4 regions of the Terribacillus sp. JSM ZJ617 genome follow, and region 2 is predicted to be linked to each of the others. Evidence: riboswitches for the same ligand, from Rfam matches in the RefSeq annotation. Region 2 holds a riboswitch; each other region holds the start of a gene.

Region 1 (5,151 bases), on a different contig from region 2:
ATCGAAGATGTAATATCCGAATGGAATGACAGATGCTAGCAAGGCTAAAATTGCCCATTTCAAGCCCCAGCGGACTTTCAGGGTAGTGTATCCGGTCCATACGACATACAGAACGAACAAACCGCCGTGGATGGCACCTATGTAGGTGACGAAGATCGGTATATCCATCATGTATTTTAAAGGCATTGCCATGAACAATAACAAAAGCAAGGAAGTCCCTTCGAGAAATCCGATGATACGGAACCATTTCAATGTCGCTTGCATGAAAGCCCTCCCAAAAACTATTTATAAATAGTATAAGCAAGCTTGCCCCTATTTACCACTCCTCGGGAGAACTTGTCATAACATTGTCAAAATATCATTTCACATCATAGATGGAAGGACGTCTGTCCTGAAACACAGGGATGCGGCTGCGCACGTCATCCACTTGATCAAGATCTGCTTCACCATAAAGAATGGTTGCTTCCTCTCCAGCTTCAGCAATGATTTCGCCCCATGGCCCGATGATCAAGCTGTGTCCTGCAAATTCATTAGCTGGATCACTTCCTGCACGATTGCAAGCAACGACGTAGCATTGGTTCTCGATTGCTCTGCTGAGCAGAAGCGCCCGCCAGTGATCGAGTCGCGGCTTCGGCCACTCCGCAACGACGAATAGCACTTGCTGATCGTGAATCATATGCGTACGGATGAATTCAGGAAAACGGATGTCATAGCAGATGACACCAGCTGCTCGCTTATTTCCTATGGAAAAGGAGGCGGATTTGTCGCCTTGGGTCAGAAACTTCTCTTCATCCATCAACCGGAATAAGTGCGCTTTATCATATTCATGTAGCAGCTCACCAGCTGGTCCGAAGACAAGCATCGTATTAAAGACACCTGCTTCGGTCTGCTTGGCGATGGAACCAGCGACGATGTATTTTTGATGTGTCTTAGCTAGTCTGCTGATGAAGCGTTTCGTCGTTTCTCCCTCTGCATCACTAATGTTATCAAGCCTTGTCAGGTCATAGCCAGTTGTCCAAAGCTCAGGCAGCACGAGAACATCCGCATTTTCCTGTGCTTCTGTTATTAATGCTTCCACTTTGCTGTAGTTGGCTTCCGGGTCACCAAAAACGATATCATGCTGAATTAAAGCAAGTTTCATTGTGTCACTCCCTTATTTGCCGCAACGAATCTCTCGACACTTCGCATGGCGTCCACCACCTGATCTGAATCGGAAACATGCATGAAATGAATGGATTCCCCTGGAACGACAGCGCCGTCTGCTGCAATTTTCATCGCTTTGTCCACCTCTTCTTTTACGCCAAGCTCTTTAAGTACAGTTGGTAATCCGAGCTTTTGATAGATAGGGAGCAATGTGAGGATTTCTTCGAATTTTTCTTCCAGTGCAAGCTGAACAAGAATACCATAAGCGACTTTATTGCCGTGCAGCTGCTCGTGCGTTTCTGGAAGTCTTGTCAATCCGTTGTGAATGGAATGAGCACCAGCAATACGGCCATATTCATCACCGAAACCGCCAACCATTCCGCCAGCCATGATGATCGTTTCTGCAACGCGGAGAAATGCACTGTCAGCATGCTTGTTTTGCAAAGAACAAATAGCAGCATCTCCCTCCGCTATAAGGATATCCCGGCACAACCTAGCTGCGTTGCGGGATATTTGGACTGCAAGCGGCTGATCCGACATGTGTTCGGTAAGTGCATCCGCTTCGTACCATTTAGCCAATGTATCGCCAATGCCGGCAATCAGATAGGGTACAGGTGTCGTTAGTAGCAGCTTCGGCTCGACTAGCAGCATAAATGCACTGCGCGGAAACACTGTATATTCGACGAAATTACCTGCTTCATCATAGAAAACGCTAAGTGAAGCCCAGGGGGAGCAGTTTGAGACAATCGTTGGAATCAGGATGACCGGCAATCCTGCATCATTGGCAGCAGCTTTGGCAGTATCCAACACTTTTCCGCCTCCGACACCGATTATGAATTGAGCAGCTTCGTCCTTTGCGATATCTGCTAATCTGGCTGCTTCCGCATGTGTGCACTGGCCGTTATAGCCTACTCGTTTCACTGGCAAATCGATTGGATCCAGAAATGGGGAAGCCGCTTTCCAGGAAGCATCTCCGTGGATAAGCAATCCATTGGTCCAGTTCAATTCTTTAAGTCTTGCCGGAAGGCTTTGTAGTATATTATCCTCGCAGGCGTAATAATTCGGAGCGCCTTTTATGTTGATGGTCATGTTGTCACCTCATTGATTTTACATAAAAAAACTCTTCCAGACGAATATGGAAGAGGAATGGCGTGTGTCTCGTCCCCTTATCCCTCAGCGTCTAGCTGTTGGATTAGCACCGTGTGCAAATAGCACCGGTTGCCGGGCTTCATAGGGCCAATTCCCTCCGCCTTCTCTTGATAAGAGTGTGTGATTCATGTATGATTTGTTCATTATCGCATTCTATTTCCAAGACTGTCAAGATTGGTAATAGTCAGAATAGAATGTGGGAGACAACAGGAGAGTGAGTAAGATGGATTTTCCGTTTTCGGATGCATTGAAACGTTTGCCGGAACAGTTTTTTGCCGGCTTAGTACATAAAGTAGGGTTGCTGGAGCAGGAGGGGCACGATATCATCAAGCTCGGACAGGGAAACCCTGATCTGCCGACGCCGCAGCATATCGTAGAGAAATTGAAGGAAGCCTCCGATAATCCGGCTTATCATAAATATTCACCTTTCAGAGGCTTTGATTTTCTAAAACAGGCAGTCTGTGACTTTTATGATCGGGAATACGGTGTGAAACTAGATCCCGCAACAGAAGTGGCCATCATGTTCGGCTCTAAGACAGGTTTGGTGGAAATCAGCCAATGTCTATTGAATCCAGGTGATTTGGCACTGCTTCCAGATCCGGGATATCCGGATTATTTGTCCGGTATCGAACTTGCCCAAGCGCGGACATCACTCATGCCATTAACCGCAGAAAATGAATTTTTGCCTGATTATACTGCTATTCCTGCAGGTGATTTGGAAGAAGCAAAGCTGATGTTCCTGAACTATCCGAACAATCCGACTGCTGCTGCTGCGGATCAGAAGTTCTTCGATAAAACAGTGGAACTGGCGAAGGAACATAAGATTTGTGTATTGCATGATTTCGCTTATGGTGCACTTGGGTTTGATGGGAAAAAACCGCAGAGCTTCTTGCAGTCCGAAGGCAGCAAGGAAGTTGGCATTGAGATGTACACTCTATCCAAAACGTATAATATGGCAGGCTGGCGCATCGCCTTTGCAGTTGGTAATGCATCTGTTATTGAAAGTATCAATTTAATCCAGGACCATGTTTACGTGAGTCTGTTCGGCGGCATGCAAGAGGCGGCAGCTTATGCACTGACAGCGGATCAGACATGCGTGGAGGAGCTTGTCCACACGTATGAGAGCAGAAGAGATGCTTTCATTGGCCATTTACGTGCTATTGGCTGGGACGTTCCGGAGCCCAAAGGAACCTTCTTCGTTTGGCTGCCAGTTCCGCATGGTTACACGTCTGAGGAATTCGCTGATCTGTTGCTGGAAAAGGCGCATGTGGCGGTCGCTCCGGGCAATGGTTTTGGGGAATATGGAGAAGGGTACGTTCGCGCTGGTTTATTGGATACAGAAGAAAGATTACTGGAAGCAGCGATGCGGATCGAAAAGCTCGGTATCTTTTCTAAAGCATAAGAAAGAGCCAGTCCCGGTGGGAGCTGGCTCTTTTTTTCCTATTAACTGGTTACTGCGCAGCGATTAGGACCTGATTCAATATCGGCTTCGTCTGCGCTGCCTAACGTCGCTTTCCCTTGATTGGCTTCTCGTATCAGCTGATAACTATTTGGCTGCTGGTCAGGAATACTTCCCAAAACGGAGGAAGCAAATTCGCCCGCATTCGGAAGCTGCAGTCTCGGGTTCTTTCTGTATAGGTCTTCCATGCGTGCTTGGACTGTGCCGTCACTTCCGATCTCTGACAGCTCGGAAAAATGCGATGGAAGGACAATCAGATCCAGCGACAATAATGGAAATTTTTCGTATAACGTATTGTGCAGATCCTGTACCCATTGTTCTGCTTGACCGGCTAAATCCGGACGGCCAATCGACTCGGTAAAGAGCGTATCCCCAGAAAGCAGGAATGTGTCATCAACAACCAAGCTGATGCTTCCTTCTGTATGACCTGGTGAGGCAACGCTGCGCATGCCTTCTTCGGATTTACCGAATGGGATCGTAATACCGTCCTGCAGCGGTGAGAATGTGAATGTCGCTTCTTTTCCATCGTCTGCAGGGAACCAATAATTTGCTCCTGTTTCTTCTGCCAGCTTCCGTCCGCCAGACAAATGATCTGCATGTAGATGGGTATCAAGCACATGTTTGATCGTCCAGCCTTTCTCTGATGCGAAGGAGGTATAGACTTCTGTAAACCTGGCGGGATCTACTACTGCTGCTTCTCCATTGGAGACAACCATATAAGATAGGCAGCCTTTCCCCATACGCATGAACTGGTATATCTCTCCGCCATAAGTGAGATCACCGACTTTACGGGGACTGATCGTTTCTCCCCAAGCTTGCATCCCGCCAACAACATGGACAATATTATCCATTCCAGCTGCTTGTAAGAGGGAGACGGCTGTCTGGGCGGATTTGCCCCGATAGCACATGACATAGACAGGATCATGTTCTGGCAGTGCTTCGCGAGCCTTATTCGGATCTGCTTTGATGACAGCAAACGGGATATCATATCGTTTGACGCTGTCGGCATCAATCGCCCAATCCTGAACATCTGACTCTTGCCGGATATCAAGCAGATGAACACTATCTTTCGCTTTTATTTTTTCTGCCAGTTCTGCTGTGTACAATGGATTCATGCAATCGTCTCCTTTAGAAATCTTTTTTGATTATAGGAAGGAGCAACTTGACTCCTTTCTTATTCACAGGGAATATCCTGCTATCAGCGAGCAGGTGGCTTGCATAACCGGCAGTGCCGGCAAGCTGGGTCCCAAATAGGGCGGTCTCTTGTTCAAAGAATGTCATCAATATGTAGAAATAGATCAGTCCGATCAAGGAGTGGGTATAGGACCGGTGGGCAAGGAAGGATGCAACCCCGATATAACATCCGCTCATGACAACCCATGTATGTCCAGTATACAATC
Region 2 (5,151 bases):
CACATATAAGATTGAGATGGATTAGCGCTTTTCCTTCTACACTTGTAGTATAAGCGAAAGGATCAGATTGCGCTCAGATTTGTGAACGTTTTCACAAATTTGCAATATTCCTTTTACAGTTTTGTGAACGTAGACAAAATGCTGTTTCAAATGGTTTTCTTTTTCCGTCCACTTGCCATATCATTCTCTGACTTGGAGTTAATCTAATTTAGCAATGGGCAGAACTCATTCTTCCGACAAACCTATAGCTATAATAAAAGAAACGAGGCATAGCCTCGTTCTTTTATTCGTAGATGGCCTTACCGATACGTATCATGTGTCGGCACGAACAGATCTTCCTCAGCCTGCCGGACGACTGAGAAATGGTCGACATTATAGTGACCGTGCAGAATCTGATTGTGATGCTGGATGATTTGCTCCGCTGTCAGAACATCAGAACCGGCTGTTGAGTGACCATCTGCTACGAGTGTTACATCCATGCCTTGTACAGTTGCAGTACGAACTGCCGTGTCAATACAATGCTGGGTTTCACAGCCCATGATAACAAGATGGGTAAATCCTTCATCTTTTACAAACTCCAATAATCCTGTTCCGTAGAATGCATTTGTTGCCTGCTTGTCAAAGATGGGCGCTTCCGGCGGTGCTTGAATATCCGGATGAATCTGGAATCCAGCTCCTTTTCCTTCGGCAACATCTGTATCGCGGACGAAAAGGATAGCGGCATCTGCCGTTTGTGCTTTAGTGATGACCAAATTAATTTGCTCTATTAGATTTTCTTTTCGGTAAACAGGTCTCTCTCCTGCTCCTCCTTCAATTAGTGCTTGCTGTGCATCGATAATCAATAATGCTTGCTTCAATAAAAGCTCCCCTTTAGCTGATTGCTAGGACTCTCCTGCTTTGCGACTTGTATGCTGTCTTAGTCTGTTTCATACTGAACCGCCTCCTACTTGAAAATTAACTGTAGTATACACTACTTCCTAGTAAAATGGTGTCTTTTTCCAATCGAAAGATGTTTATTGTCTGCTCAATCCGGTTATCTATACCGTGTAATAGAACACGTGAGGAGGATTAACATGGCAAAGAATAAATTAGCACTTCATGAAACGTTGGAAGTACACGAAGTACTTACTCTGAAGCAAAGCTGCCTCGTGAAATCCTATGCATTACAATCCCTGGCCGAAGATGACACTTTGAGAATGATTCTGGATAATGATGTAACTAGTTCAGAGAAAGCAATCAAGGAATTGCAGGAAGTCCTATCTTAATAAAGGAAGGTGATTGGAATGAGTATCACGGAAAAATTGAAGACAGCAGGAAAAATGCGTGATGAGTTAATTGCGACGGAATTACTGGTTTCAGCTAAAGCCACTGTCAGAACCTATGCGGTTGCACTGACAGAAACTGCATCTCCTGATGTACGAAAGGTTTTGAAGAAACAATTGGATCAAGCAATTGATAATCACGCCAAAATCGCAGATTACATGATCAAAAATGACATGTACTATGCGCATGATGTGGACAAACAATTGAAACATGATAAAGAAAAAATCGAGAAGTCACTCGAATTAGTGAAATAAAATAAACCTCGTACAGCCAGGGCGCTGTACGAGGTTTTTCTTTATTAAAATTGCAGTTCTTTACTTCTCCATAGATAGGTTTGAATCAGCTGATTCGTATCCTCAAGATCCTTTACCGATACGACCTGTGTTGTCTGGTCAAGATTCTCGATCGGGATATTCAAGACGCCTACCGGAATTTTAGTGGATATCTTTTTGTAACGATGTCTGAATAGGAATTCCAACTGAAATGGAATGTCATGAGCAATGGCTAAATCGACGAGCTGATTTTTCAAAGTCTGATTGATTGGAATTGTTTTGTCTGCCACTTTGATCGCAACGCCGCTTCCTAATTCGATGGCTCCTCGGCTTTTATGCGCAATTCTTTGGCGAGGGACGGATCCGATAAAAAAGGCTGCTTCTCCTTCGAGCTGATAGGTAAGCTGCTTTTTGTTATGAATCGGAAAGAAGATGATAGTGATTTCTCCTTCAGATGTATTCCATTGCTGCAGAAGATTGATTGCAATTGCCGGCGCCACTTTATTATCCAGCCCTTTCCCGACGACTCTTCCGCTCACTTCGTCACCAAGATACAGAAAATCATCAAAAAGCGTTACATGATCACCAGGCTCAACGCCCATCTCTCGCGCATCATTTTCTGAGTTCGCCCCGATGTCAATCAGAGCTGCATGCTGCTCTGCTTCACCTGTCTTGATCACGCCCTGCACTAATCCATCCTTAGTCTCCACTTGTACAGTCTGCCCCTGAGCATAGGTGAGCGAGAAATAGTTTGCATCCGCTACAAGCGCGCCCGATTCCGTTATCGACGTCACCACGTAAATCTCTTCCTTTACCTCAGCGAGCAAGGTTATCTTCGGCGAATACTTTTCTCCATATTTACGGACAATAAGATTCCCCCGACTGTCAAAGTGCATCTCATCTGCGAATGGTGTAATCTTATCGACGATCTGTGAAACAAATGACTGATTGTACCCTTTGTACTTGGATAGTTCCCGAATCAATTCAAACATGTTGCCTTCCCCTTTCTGTAGGCAGCGGGACAAATACAAAAGCCTCTCGTGCAAGATGCGTCGAGAGGCTTCCTCTATTCATCTTATCTGCCGGCTATGAACCGATGGAATTAGCACAGTATCTGTTGTCAGACCTGCTGCTGAGGTTTCAATGGGCCATATCCCTCCACCTCTCTGGATAAGAAACATATACAGTTTTCAGAAAGTTTACCAGACAACGATTAGATTGTCAATATATCTTATCGGGTTACTCGGATTAACAAATGTAAATTGCTTTAGAGAACCATAATATGCGGGCATAAGAATGATTTAGCACAATTAAAATTAATGAACCACCTAATTGATTTTATTGGTATATTTATACATATGTATTGCGGGAGGGAGATACTTGAATCCAATACCAGAGAAACATTCTTACAATGATTACTTGAATGAATCAGATGTAAGCGACTTCTCACATCCTCTGATCAAAGAGAGGATCAGTGAGCTGATTTCATCTCAAATGTCCGAAATAGAAAAAGTCAGCGCAGTATTCCATTATGTTCGAGATAGTATAGCGCACTCATGGGATATTCAAAGCAAGCGAGTGACTTGCAGAGCATCAGAAGTCCTTACATACAAAGAAGGTATCTGTTATGCAAAATCTAATTTGTTCGCTGCCATGTTAAGATCAGTAGGAGTTCCCACTGGATTTTGCTACCAAAGATTGACGCTATTTGATACACCTGATAAAGGATATTGCATACATGCCCTAAATGGAGTTTATATCAAAGACTTAAATAAGTGGATCCGTTTGGATGCACGCGGAAACAAACCTGGCATACAATCCGAGTTCTCACTGGACGAAGAGCAATTAGCATTCCGGATTAATGAAGAATATGGAGAAATAGATTATCCTATTATCTATGCTGCACCCAATACAAAGACAATCCACACTTTAGAAACAAGCAAAAATGCTCTGAATATGTATAAGAATCGATTACCTGATTTTTTATGATATTGAAAAGGATCATATATGGAAGGAATGATTATAATGAGTTGGGAAGCCAGACGTGTCATTGCTGTTTTATTTATTGCTATTCCTCTTTTAATCGCAATTTATCTTTGTTTTAATAGTCATTTATTATTTCAAAATAGCTTTGACATGACCGATGGTGATGTTATAGGCAGGACTCTAATTATCATATTTACACTTTATCTTTTCACGAAGATAGGCTTCGTTATTTTTAAAAGTGCGCAAAAGCAGCCTTAATACTAAAAACTTCATACAGCATAACTAAACCCTCGAACAATTAAATTGTTCGAGGGTTCTATATATACTACTGATTATTATCACAAGCTGTTTGCTAAACAGAATAATTCGCCGGCATCCAGCTTGCCCCAACTCCGCCACGACCAAAATGGATTGCCATAACAGAACTGATTTCATTGCTGATAAATACTTCTGCTTTATCACCGCATATCTCCAATGCATGCTTTAACTCATTGGCAAGGTCAATGGAATTTACATGTGTAATACGAACAACTTGTTTACCTGATTGTTCAATATCATGTCTTAATCTTTCCAGCATCCACTTTAACAGACGTTTCTTGGTACGAACCTTACCCATAACCTCTAATTTTGCATCCTTAAAACCGATAATTGGTTTAATATGCAATAAGTTTCCGATCCTTGAAGCAGTTTTCGAAATGCGACCAGTACGTACTAGCGTTGTCAGGTCATTAATCGTAAGGTACAGCTGTCCATGTGTACGATAATATTCAATTGCCTCTAATAGTTCGTCAAACGATTTACCTTGTTCCATGAGCTCACACACTTTAACGACGATATTTTCTACTCCAATAGAAGCCGAATTCGTATCGATGACGGTAATTTTTTCTTTTGCACCTTCGATGGAATCCCTTGCTATACGGGCGGAATTGACGGTACCGCTTACATTTTCTGTACAATGTAGGCTGATAATAGCATCGTATTTTGCCAATAATTCTTCATAAAGGTTTACAAATACCTCTGGTGAAGGCAGGGAAGAAGAATAAGAAGCTCCCTCATCTATAAAACGAAATAACTGATCATTCGTAATCTCTTTTAAATCAATATAGGACTTATCATCTACGACAACATTTAAATGCGCGTAATATATAAAAGGATATTTCTGTAAATCCTCTTCTCTCAAGTTCGTAAGACTATCTGTGACAATTGCAATTTTCATATATTCACCTCTAATTCAGTATAACTTGTAAATCAAATAAAGAAACAAGAAAATTAGGAAATTAGTAATAAAATCAGTCAAGAAAATACATACAAATATCACAAATTTCCGTTTACTGTTACTTTGGATAAATTCGGAAGGTATTTGGAGCGCGGAATGATTTATTGTCTTGATATTAATCCTATTCATCTACATATAAAATACCCAAATTCCTATGGTTTTCAATCATCTTTAACTAAATATAGCTAATAAAAAAGCTGCCGGTCTCCCGGCAGCTTTTCTTATTCTGGTGCTGTTTCATGTGCCGGAGTAGTCAAATCGACTTCCTCCAGTTTATGCACCTTCGTTTTCTTT
Region 3 (5,151 bases), on a different contig from region 2:
AATTCTTCTCCTGCAGCTCCTTCATCCCTTCCCGCTCCAGCCGCGTCTTCAGACCCGGGAACAGGACAACATTATTCTCTTTATCCATCGGCAACATCCTCATTAGATTTTCAGTTAGAGACCCAATAACAGCTATACCCTTAAATGTAACAAAGAAAACGCAGATTGCAACTTAAAAATGGCAAAAAGCTGTGAATCCGTGCATCCACAGCCTCTTAATACTATTCCCTACTTTTCTTGGGGATCCTCAGACCGAGGTCTTCTGAAGGGTATAACATTGTCCATGCGGAGAGGTGTAGCATCGTCTTCCTCTACTTCATCGAGAAAATCAAACAACCGCTGCTGCATATCACCCAGCTCAGAGGCCGTACCACTTTCATCACCTTCCTGGTCATAGATATTACGCTTGATCTGAAGGTAAAATTCCTTCAAGGGCTTATCTGTATATTGACTCAGAAGCCGATCAGATAATGTATATTCCTGCTGCAGTTCCAGGTCATAGATGCGGACCATGAAGTATTTCCCGAAAGGAACGGATCCAATAAACCGATAACGTTTCGTCTCATCTAAATACATAGGCCACCTCCAACAAAAGTGTAGCATGTATCGACTCCCATATGCATATTTTCTCCATAATATACAGAAAACTTACATTTAATTAACTATTATAATCGAGGTGACTGCCTAGAAGGAGCGGCTCTGTTCGTCCGCTGTACCTGTAACAAGAACCCCTCTTCCGGGATAAGATTCCACATGATTACCACGCAGGTATGCACCAGTTATAGGTGACTGCTCATCACCTTTCAGCCTTATCGCTGAGGCATAATTTCCGCCGCCGCAGATGGTGTTCTGTATGACCAGGAAATTCTTGATAGGGTTGCTGCGCCCAGTAGGACGGTTCTTGCTGTCCGTGTCATTTCTGCCGTCTACATGATTTGGATGAATAGCAATCCCACCACCACATGATTCTATTCGATTATTGTAAAGAACAACATTCCGCCATGAATAAGCACGGACAGCCCATTGGAGCGTTTCCTTCATTACATTGTCTGTCACGAAAATACGTTCATGCCATCTGTCTGCTGTTGCAGAGTGTGATCCAATAGCCCTTCCCCAGCTTCCTTTTGTCTCAGACGGCCCAAAACTATTGTGATGAACCCAAATATCCTGACATGTTGTGTGGTCGAACACAGATCCTCCCCACGGGAAAACCCTGCGTGCTTTAGCTAAATCAAGCTGAATTGCTTCACTGTATGTGCGCTTTCCCCCACGGTCATCATAGCCGAGGAACTGACAATGGCGCACTTCGATATTACGTACAGCATTCAATTCGATTGCATGCCCTCCGCCATGTTCCACCAGCCGCAGCTGTTCGATAATCACATTCTCCGCATGCGCCAGCACAAAGCTAGTGCCTCCACGGTAGGCTGGGTAGTTTGCATCCCACGTTCCGCCTCGAATGATCAGATTGCCATTGCCGCTATAAGAACGCATTCGATTCCGCCTGCGTAAATTTAGCAGCATCGGTCCATGATGCTTTTTTCGGAATATAGAATTATCATCCGCCTCAAAGAACGTGTTTGGCTTGAGACGTAAAGGACGTCGCAGTGTGTAAAGTCCTGGCGGAAAGACAATATGTATGCCCTTCTTTCGATCAGCCAAGTTCAACAGCTGCTGAATACCTTTTGCATCATCATGTCTTCCATCCGCTCTGACCAGCGGGTGATCGGTTGCTACTACTGTATAAGCTGACTTTAACAATTCATCTAAATGATTGCTTGTTCGGCTTATGTCTCGAAGCTTTTCTGCCAGTTGACTGAAAACAGCTGGTAACTTTTGTTCCTTATCCATCCTGCCGCCTCCATTTCGTGAGTATTTTATCCATTAACCGAATTGGAAACGGCTTAATCATATGGAGAGCAACTTTATGGCAAGACCGCAAATGAACGAACAGGAAATCCTGACGCTTTTCCTGCTTTCGGAACGATATTAAAGATGAACGCACCTTTTTCTGGCAGCTGATCCAAGTTCGTCAGCAGCTCCACTTGATAGGAATCCTGTTCCAGCACATAATATTCACCAAGCAACGCACCGTTTTTCTGAAAATCGACTGCTGCATCCGTATCAAATGTCTCATGTCCTACCGCTTTGATATTACGTTCTTCATACAGGAATTTCAGACTATCCAGTGACCAGCCAGGGGAATGACTGTTTCCCTGTTCATCTTTATTATCCATCTGTTGCTGATTTGGCCAGCGCTTGCTCCAGTCCGTGCGTAAAGCAACAAACGTGCCAGGCTCAATCTTGCCATATTCTGATTCAAACGTCAGAATATCATCCACAGACAGTGAATAGTCATGATTTGCAGCAGCTTCTTTGGATTTATCAATTACAACAAGCGGTAATACCAATTCTTTCAGATCGAGTTCTTCTAAATATCGTGTATCCCGCACAAAGTGGATCGGTGCATCCAGATGCGTACCGTATTGTCCCGGAAAAGTAAAGCTCTGGGCGAAGAAGCCATCTTCATGGGAGAATAGTGTTTCGAACATTGCAGAATTGAATGCCGAGAAATGCGGAGACTCAGGACCAAATGTATGCGTCAGATCCACCCACTTCTTTTCTCTTAATACTTCCAACGCTTTACTCAATTCGTTTGACATAAACTCTCACCTCATATAATTAGTTTAAGAGAACACAAAAAACCTCTCCTAAATAAGAAGAGGTTTGCTACATTATGTAGTCCGATTCTTATCTAGTCTGGAATTAGCACAGTACATATAGTCTGTTGCTGAAGCTTCATTGGGCCAGTCCCTCCGCCTCTCTTGATAAGAGAATATTCTGTTAACTAATACTATATAGTAAAACCGCTTAACAGTTCAAGAAAATTAACTATAGCTAGTTATATATTTGGCGACTGCTATCATTGCTCGAGCCCACTATCCTCTTTGATGTTCATAACAATAGACATTCCCGCTAAATCGATTGTGATTAGCCTTACAGAAGGACTCTACCTTTTTAGAGACTGCGACATTACAGATGTAACATTTGGCATTGGTAGACTGTACAGCAGATGTCTCTTTATGTTTCTTCTGTTTCAACGCTTCAATATGCTCTTTTCTAATATTAGGATCCTTTATGTTCTTTTCACTTAATATACTGTGCATACGTGAAATATCTTCATCAGAGAATATAGGAGAATTGCTCTGTACTCTTAAAACATTCATTTTTCTGTTTATGTACTCCGATAATTCCGTATCATAAACGATGAGATCATTCGATTGAACTTTTCTCAGTTCTTCATTCACTTTAAACGTACATCTTCTAGTAAATGAGACAATGGAAACAATATTCGTGTCCTCTTCTAGTGATAGAATCGATTTTAGTGCTTGGACATGTCCATAATTTTGATGAAAAGGATTCATCATCGGAAACTTTCCATTCACACTCCACTTTTCTCTATTTCGATCACCATATATTGTTCCGGCGTAATTTTTTGTTTCAACTACAAATATCGCCCTAGAGGTAAAAATGAAGTGATCAATTTGTGAATATCCTGATTTAGCACGAGAATTAAGGATTAATACGTCACTTAAATAACGGCTGTCCTTAGGAAGCTGATCAAGCTGTATATTGATTTTGTACTCTCCAAGTTCGCCAATTCTGGTTGAATTTATTTTAGGTTTCTTTGCTTTTGATTCTGTTTTAGGTTTTTCCGATTTTACATTTGATTTCTGTGACTTAGATTTTTTACCAAACAACTTTTGAAACAGTTTAATCAGCCTCTTTTCAATTACCACATTCAAATCTGCAGTTGTAAAAAATATAATATAATAGGATAACCTTACCATAGTTTAAATGTAATAATATGTATTAAATTAGATAAATAAAAAAGGAACACCTTATAATAAGGTTATTCCCTTTTTCACAATTCATGTTAACCCATATAAACACTGTCACACGTCCCAGCCTGCGGCTCATAAAAACAATGGTCTTTAAATTGACCCGCAAAAGGCTGACCGTACCATGTCGGAGGGCATGGTGCATACGGGTTAAAATACCAAAGCGCGTACGCAGCAGGCTGTTGTCTCCAGGATTTCAGATTCCTTTCTGCCAATCTTCTTTCCTGCTCACGTGCTCGCTGGTAAAACACATTTCCTTTCTGAACAGCCTCAAATGAGTAATTCCCGCCTTGTATTTGGAAAATAACATCGTTAATCGATCTTACATCTGCAAAATCCAAACAATCAGCTACAGCACGATTTACAATGACATTCCCTACAAACAGCATTCCCAGCTGCCCTTCCCCTTCGGCTTCTGCACGCATCATTCTAGCCATCAAATCAATGTCCGAACTATTGTATTGTACTCTCGCCATGTTATCACCCCACATACAGCGTATGAAAAAGACCCGCTTTCATGTCATTGTATTAGAGGAGGGCTTAGTCATATGTGTGGAAAATTCATTTTTTCTCCCATTCCACACCAGTGTTTTCTATAGGACCAGATAAAATCAATTATGTTCTGCTGCAAAATAGGCTTCCAGCCACGTATCAGCCATCAGTCTATTACCGGCGTCCGTCATATGCACACCGTCTGTTGTCAAATCCGTTTGCGCCGTTTGCAAAAAGGCGGTATGAGTCGGGACGAGTCTCGCGCCATACTTTGCAGCCAATTCCCTTACAATTTCTACATAAGGAATCAACATTTGATTTCCTTTTGATTCATTATTTTCCTCGATAATGGTCGGCTCCATAAGGTAGAGCTCCGCACCAGTATGTTTTGTTTCAGCCAGGATCTTATCGAAGACTTCTCTGAATTCATCCGGATAAACCTGCTCCATTTGAGGCTGATCCAGCTGTCTCCATACGTCATTGATTCCAATTGAAACAGAAATTAAGTCAGGCTTTAATGAGAGCACATCTTCCTCCCATCTTGCCGCCAAATCGGTAACTCGGTTGCCTCCTACTCCTCTATTGGCGATTTCAACCTCTTTTTTCTGCTTCAGTTCATCCTGAATCATTTTTACATAACCATCGCCAATGTCTTGAGGATCCTCGAACCTTCCGCATTCGGTTATACTGTCTCCGATAAAAACCCATTTTTGACTCATCTAGAAACCTCCTTTTTAATTACCAGCCTGCTTACCTG
Region 4 (5,151 bases), on a different contig from region 2:
AGTCAGTATGATGTAGTCGCAAGATCTGTGCGATTCCGTAATAATGGCAAACAAAATTTAAAGCTCTTACAGGCTGCCAGTGCATGTATCGACTTCCGCCGTTCGGACTTTGACATGCTTACCATGCCGGGGGCATGGGGAAAGGAAAGACATCTTGAAAAGCGTGCTTTGCAGGCGGGTATACAGTCTACAGAAAGCACACGCGGAGCAAGCAGTCATCAGCAGCATCCGTTCATCGCCTTGATGGAGAAGCATGCAACAGAAGATCAAGGGGAAGTGTTTGGTTTTCATCTTGTCTATAGCGGTAATTTCCTAGCCCAGGCAGAAGTCGATCAGTTTGCGACAACTCGGGTGACAATGGGTATCAATCCGTTCGACTTCACGTGGCTGCTGGAACCCAATGAGACATTTCAAACACCAGAAGCAGTGCTTGTTTATGCAGCGGATGGTTTGGGAGGAATGTCGCAAACGCTGCATGGGTTCTATCAGCAGCATCTAGTAAGAGGAGAATACAGAGATAAAGAGCGGCCGATTCTGATTAATAACTGGGAAGCGACGTATTTTGATTTTGATGCTGATAAAATTGAGGCAATCGCTAAGGCTGGCAGTGAGCTAGGAATCGAGCTTTTCGTATTGGATGATGGCTGGTTCAAAAAACGGAATTCAGATTCCACATCATTGGGAGATTGGTTTGTCGATAAAACGAAGCTGCCGAATGGACTTGAAGATGTGGCGAAACGTGTAAACGATTTAGATATGCAATTTGGACTTTGGTTCGAGCCGGAAATGGTATCGGTGGACAGTGATTTGTACCGTGAGCATCCTGACTGGTGTCTGCATGTGCCGGATCGATATCGTACGGAAAGCCGTGATCAGCTCGTGCTCGATTTTTCAAGACAGGACGTTCGGGAGGAGATTATTAAGCGAGTAGCAGCCATCTTGGAAAGTGCCCCAATCACTTATGTGAAATGGGATATGAACCGTCATCTGTCTGAGGTTGGTTCTGCCTTGCTTCCTCCTGAGCGTCAGCGGGAAACGGCACATCGACATATTCTCGGAGTCTATGAAGTGATGGATAAGATCACTTCCCGTTTTCCGCAGATTCTGTTTGAAAGCTGCTCAGGCGGCGGCGGCCGCTATGACCCGGGAATTCTGTATTACATGCCACAAACATGGACAAGTGATAATACAGATGCTGTCTCAAGGCTTAAAATTCAGCATACTACAAGTTTGCTTTATCCCATTGCTTCGATGGGTGCCCATGTATCCGATGTTCCGAACCATCAAGTACACCGATTTACTTCATTGGAGATGCGGGGTGACGTCGCGATGGCAGGGAATCTGGGATACGAGCTGGACCTCACAAAGCTTAGTCCTGAGGAGAAGGAAGTCGTCAAGCAGCAGATTAACACCTATAAGGAGATTCGCAGACTTGTTCAGTTCGGTCGATTCTATCGGCTGAAAAGTCCTTTTGAAGGCAATGAAACTGCTTGGATGTTTGTTAACGAAGATAAAACAGAAGCTTTTGTCTGCTATTATCGTGTTCTGGCAGAGCCAGCAGCACCACTCGCTTCTTTACGGATGAAGGGATTGGATGAAGCTAAAAACTACAGAATCAATGGTACGGAAGAAATATATAGTGGTGATGAACTGGCGTACAGCGGTATTCGTGTACCTGCAGACCTTATTGGGGATTTTGTGAGTTACACTTGGCACCTAACAGCTGAATAACATTGAAAGTCGCATTTTTGATGCGACTTTTTTATTAGGCTGTATAGGAAAACAGGCTTGGCTATCGTATACTTTAGCTACTATTCCAAACTAGCCAATATGCGTCTTATTATGATTGAAAGGCTGTGAAGCACCCTTTTTCTAAAATGCATAAACAGCTAACGCAAGCTGGCCACAGCAAGGGATTATCCAATACCAGAAAAAAGAATTTTAAAAAAGTGATTGACTTTCAATCTGCAATCCCATAACATGGTAATCAAATCTTACAACTGCATACTTGTTTTATTCTTATCCAGAGAGACCGAGGGATCAGGCCCTATGACGTCTCGGCAACGGGTTTATTATTAAATACCGTGCCAATTCCTGCAAACGCTCATGAGCGTTTGGAAGATGAGAATGAGGAAGTTTCATACGTGGAGCCCTCTTTTTCTGGATAAGGAAAAGAGGGCTCTTTTGTGTTGATGGGAGGAAAATGATGATTACTTTCAAGGATGTTTCAAAGACATTTACAATCGGAAAACGGGAAGTGCATGCTGTTAGAAATGTGAATCTGACAATCGAGGAAGGAGAGATATTCGGCATTATCGGCTTTAGCGGAGCCGGTAAAAGTACCTTGCTCAGGCTTGTCAATGTACTGGAAAATCCGACAGCAGGTTCGGTGGAAGTGCAAGGTGTGGATTTAGCCAGTCTTCGTCCTAGTGAAGTTCGGAAAGTACGCCGCAGGATAGGGATGATCTTTCAAAATTTCAATCTGTTAACCTCGCGGACTGTTGCTGGTAATGTTGCTTATCCTTTGAAACTGGCAAAAATGCCGCGAGCTAAAATAAAAGAGAGAGTGAATGAACTTCTCCATTTCGTCGGACTGTCGGATAAAGCAAAGGATTATCCGGAACAGCTGTCAGGAGGACAAAAGCAGCGAGTTGGCATTGCCAGAGCATTAGCCACATCACCGGATATTCTGATTTGTGATGAAGCAACTTCGGCACTGGATCCTGATACAACAGGTGAAATTCTTCGTCTACTTAAAAAGGTGAACAAGGAATTCGGTATTACAATTCTGCTGATCACGCATGAGATGCATGTGATTCAAGCTATCTGTGACAAGGTTGCTGTTATGGAGGATGGAGAGGTTATAGAAACTGGCGGTGTATTCGATACATTCACAAGTCCTGTCCACCAGACGACAAAACGTTTTATCCGCTCCGTTCAGCAGGATCTCCCATCTCCATCGTTATTAGATGAGTGGCGGCAAAAAGGCGGGAAGCAGCTGTACAGAATCATTTTCAAAGGAGAGGTGGCAAGCGATCCAGTCTTATCCCGGGTAACAAGAAAGCACGATATTGACGTGAATATCGTCTATGGTTCCGTCCAAGAAATCCAGGCAAAATTCTACGGCAATTTGCTTGTCAGCTTTGACGGTGACGAAGGTAAAACAGCCGGTGCTGTAAGGGAATTGGAAGAGATCGTACAAATAGAGGAGGTGGATGTGGCATGGGCGTAGATTGGCAAACTTTTTGGCCGCGTATTGTCGAGGCGACTGGTCAGACGATTCTGATGGTGGCTGTCACATTGGTCATAGGTTCTATATTCGGCATCATTCTCGGACTTCTACTATTCATAACCCGTAAAGGAAACATTCTGGAAAATGCGTTCCTTTTTCAAATTATCAACTTCCTGATCAACATTATCCGCCCGATCCCCTTCATTATATTCCTAGTCGCGATCAGTCCGCTGACCAGAGAGGTGATTGGCACGACCATCGGTACATGGGCCGCGATCTTCCCGATGAGCATCGCAGCTGCATTCAGCATCGCACGAGTTGTAGAAAATAACTTCATCAGTATTGACCCGGGTGTCATCGAGGCAGCTAAGGCCATGGGAGCCAGTCCTCTTCAGATAATCTTTACCATCTTGATTCCGGAAGCTCTCGGTCCGCTCGTTCTCGGATTGACGTTCATTACCATCAGTTTGATTGATTTCTCGGCAATGGCAGGAACGGTCGGCGGCGGGGGTCTCGGACATGTAGCGATGACATATGGCTACCAGCGGTTTGATACGAGCGTCATGATTGTTACAGTCGTTATCTTAATTGTGCTTGTCCAGCTTGCCCAATGGGTCGGCAATACACTTTCAAGAAAAATTTTAAGGAGATGATCGACATGAAAAAAGCTCTACTTGGAATCGTTTCGTTAGCCTTTGTATTTATCCTTGCAGCGTGTGGGAGCAGCTCAGCAGATGGCAGCCAAACAGTGAAAATCGGTGTAACAGGTTCTGATGGGGATCAATGGCCAATTTTGAAGGAAAAGGCGAAGGAAGAGGGCATCAATATCGAACTTGTGGAATTCTCTGACTATACACTGCCAAACCAAGCGTTGGCCAACGGTGAAATCGACATGAACTCATTCCAGCATATCGCCTTCCTGAGTCAATATGCCAAAGAAAATGGCGATACTATTGTACCAATCGGTTCGACAGTCATTGCCCCAATTGGAGCTTATTCAGAGAAAATCGAAAGCCTTGATGAACTGAAGGAAGGCGATAAGATTGCTATCCCGGATGATCCATCTAACCAAGCTAGATCACTGCGGGCTTTGGAAGCAGCTGGCGTTATAAAATTAGCGGATGACTTTGGCCAGTTCGGAGATCCATCCAAAATTGTAGAGAATCCGAAGAACATTGAAATCGTACCTGTTGTTGCCCAGCAAACTCCACGTGTCTTGCCGGATGTAGCAGCATCTTTCATCAATAATGGCATAGCAGGTCAGGCAGGTCTCGATCCGAAGGAGGATCCAATCTATTTGGAAAATGCCAATGACGACAGCATTACACCTTTTGTAAATGTCTTCGCAGTTAATAAGAAAGACGAGGACAATGAAACATATCAGAAAATCGTTGAGCTGTATCAGGATGAAGCCGTGAAGGAAGCAGTAGAGAATGATACAAATGGTGGCTCTATCGTGGTGGATGTACCAAAAGAGGAACTGCAGGAGCATCTGAAAAGACTTCAGGAGGAGGAATGATTATGAGTAGATCTGTTACGGAAGCTAGCAGAATTTCACTGCATTTGGATACAAATAAAGAAAAGTATATCCAGACTAGTCAGGCCATCCATGCGAAGCCAGAGATCGGAAACCAGGAATTTTTCGCGAGCGAAACGCTCATTGCTTTGCTGGAAGAAGCGGGATTCCAAGTGGATAAAGGTGTAGCAGGGCATGAAACAGCTTTTTATGCACTGAAAGATAGCGGTAAGCCAGGTCCTCGTATTGCATTCCTTGCTGAGTATGATGCACTACCTGGTATCGGGCATGCTTGCGGACATAATATTATCGGTACCACTAGTACAGCAGCAGGCATTGCCTTGGCGGAAACATTGGATGAGGCAGGTGGTAGTGTAGCGGTTCTTGGAACCCCTGCCGAGGA

Evidence for each region. Region 2 has a riboswitch for S-adenosylmethionine ahead of ACH6C1_RS15600 (hypothetical protein). Riboswitches for the same ligand answer to the same signal wherever they lie in the genome.
Region 1: another riboswitch for S-adenosylmethionine. It lies ahead of ACH6C1_RS13895 (iron-containing alcohol dehydrogenase family protein); the one in region 2 lies ahead of ACH6C1_RS15600 (hypothetical protein).
Region 3: another riboswitch for S-adenosylmethionine. It lies ahead of ACH6C1_RS10585 (cyclase family protein); the one in region 2 lies ahead of ACH6C1_RS15600 (hypothetical protein).
Region 4: another riboswitch for S-adenosylmethionine. It lies ahead of ACH6C1_RS01955 (methionine ABC transporter ATP-binding protein); the one in region 2 lies ahead of ACH6C1_RS15600 (hypothetical protein).

What each region holds. Positions count from the first base shown of each region.
Region 1 covers NZ_JBISEQ010000004.1:77,745-82,895, reverse strand. The annotation lists gene ACH6C1_RS13905 (DUF3817 domain-containing protein) at 1-264, opposite strand, end outside; gene ACH6C1_RS13900 (carbon-nitrogen family hydrolase) at 359-1,141, opposite strand; gene ACH6C1_RS13895 (iron-containing alcohol dehydrogenase family protein) at 1,138-2,232, opposite strand; SAM riboswitch class I at 2,307-2,409, opposite strand; gene ACH6C1_RS13890 (pyridoxal phosphate-dependent aminotransferase) at 2,516-3,694, shown strand; gene ACH6C1_RS13885 (MBL fold metallo-hydrolase) at 3,736-4,866, opposite strand; gene ACH6C1_RS13880 (metal-dependent hydrolase) at 4,880-5,151, opposite strand, start outside.
Region 2 covers NZ_JBISEQ010000005.1:31,582-36,732, reverse strand. The annotation lists gene ACH6C1_RS15615 (cysteine hydrolase family protein) at 300-857, opposite strand; gene ACH6C1_RS15610 (spore coat protein) at 1,074-1,265, shown strand; gene ACH6C1_RS15605 (spore coat protein) at 1,284-1,577, shown strand; gene ACH6C1_RS15600 (hypothetical protein) at 1,622-2,587, opposite strand; SAM riboswitch class I at 2,668-2,772, opposite strand; gene ACH6C1_RS15595 (transglutaminase-like domain-containing protein) at 2,976-3,584, shown strand; gene ACH6C1_RS15590 (hypothetical protein) at 3,603-3,839, shown strand; gene ACH6C1_RS15585 (DegV family protein) at 3,934-4,797, opposite strand; gene ACH6C1_RS15580 (amino acid permease) at 5,079-5,151, opposite strand, start outside.
Region 3 covers NZ_JBISEQ010000002.1:845,129-850,279, forward strand. The annotation lists gene ACH6C1_RS10570 (tetratricopeptide repeat protein) at 1-88, opposite strand, end outside; gene ACH6C1_RS10575 (hypothetical protein) at 229-576, opposite strand; gene ACH6C1_RS10580 (glycosyl hydrolase family 28-related protein) at 685-1,851, opposite strand; gene ACH6C1_RS10585 (cyclase family protein) at 1,926-2,663, opposite strand; SAM riboswitch class I at 2,749-2,835, opposite strand; gene ACH6C1_RS10590 (nuclease-related domain-containing protein) at 2,940-3,800, opposite strand; gene ACH6C1_RS10595 (cell wall hydrolase) at 3,938-4,378, opposite strand; gene ACH6C1_RS10600 (SGNH/GDSL hydrolase family protein) at 4,514-5,113, opposite strand; gene ACH6C1_RS10605 (response regulator transcription factor) at 5,145-5,151, opposite strand, start outside.
Region 4 covers NZ_JBISEQ010000001.1:391,357-396,507, forward strand. The annotation lists gene ACH6C1_RS01950 (alpha-galactosidase) at 1-1,731, shown strand, start outside; SAM riboswitch class I at 2,017-2,128, shown strand; gene ACH6C1_RS01955 (methionine ABC transporter ATP-binding protein) at 2,207-3,232, shown strand; gene ACH6C1_RS01960 (methionine ABC transporter permease) at 3,223-3,885, shown strand; gene ACH6C1_RS01965 (MetQ/NlpA family ABC transporter substrate-binding protein) at 3,891-4,751, shown strand; gene ACH6C1_RS01970 (M20 family metallopeptidase) at 4,754-5,151, shown strand, end outside.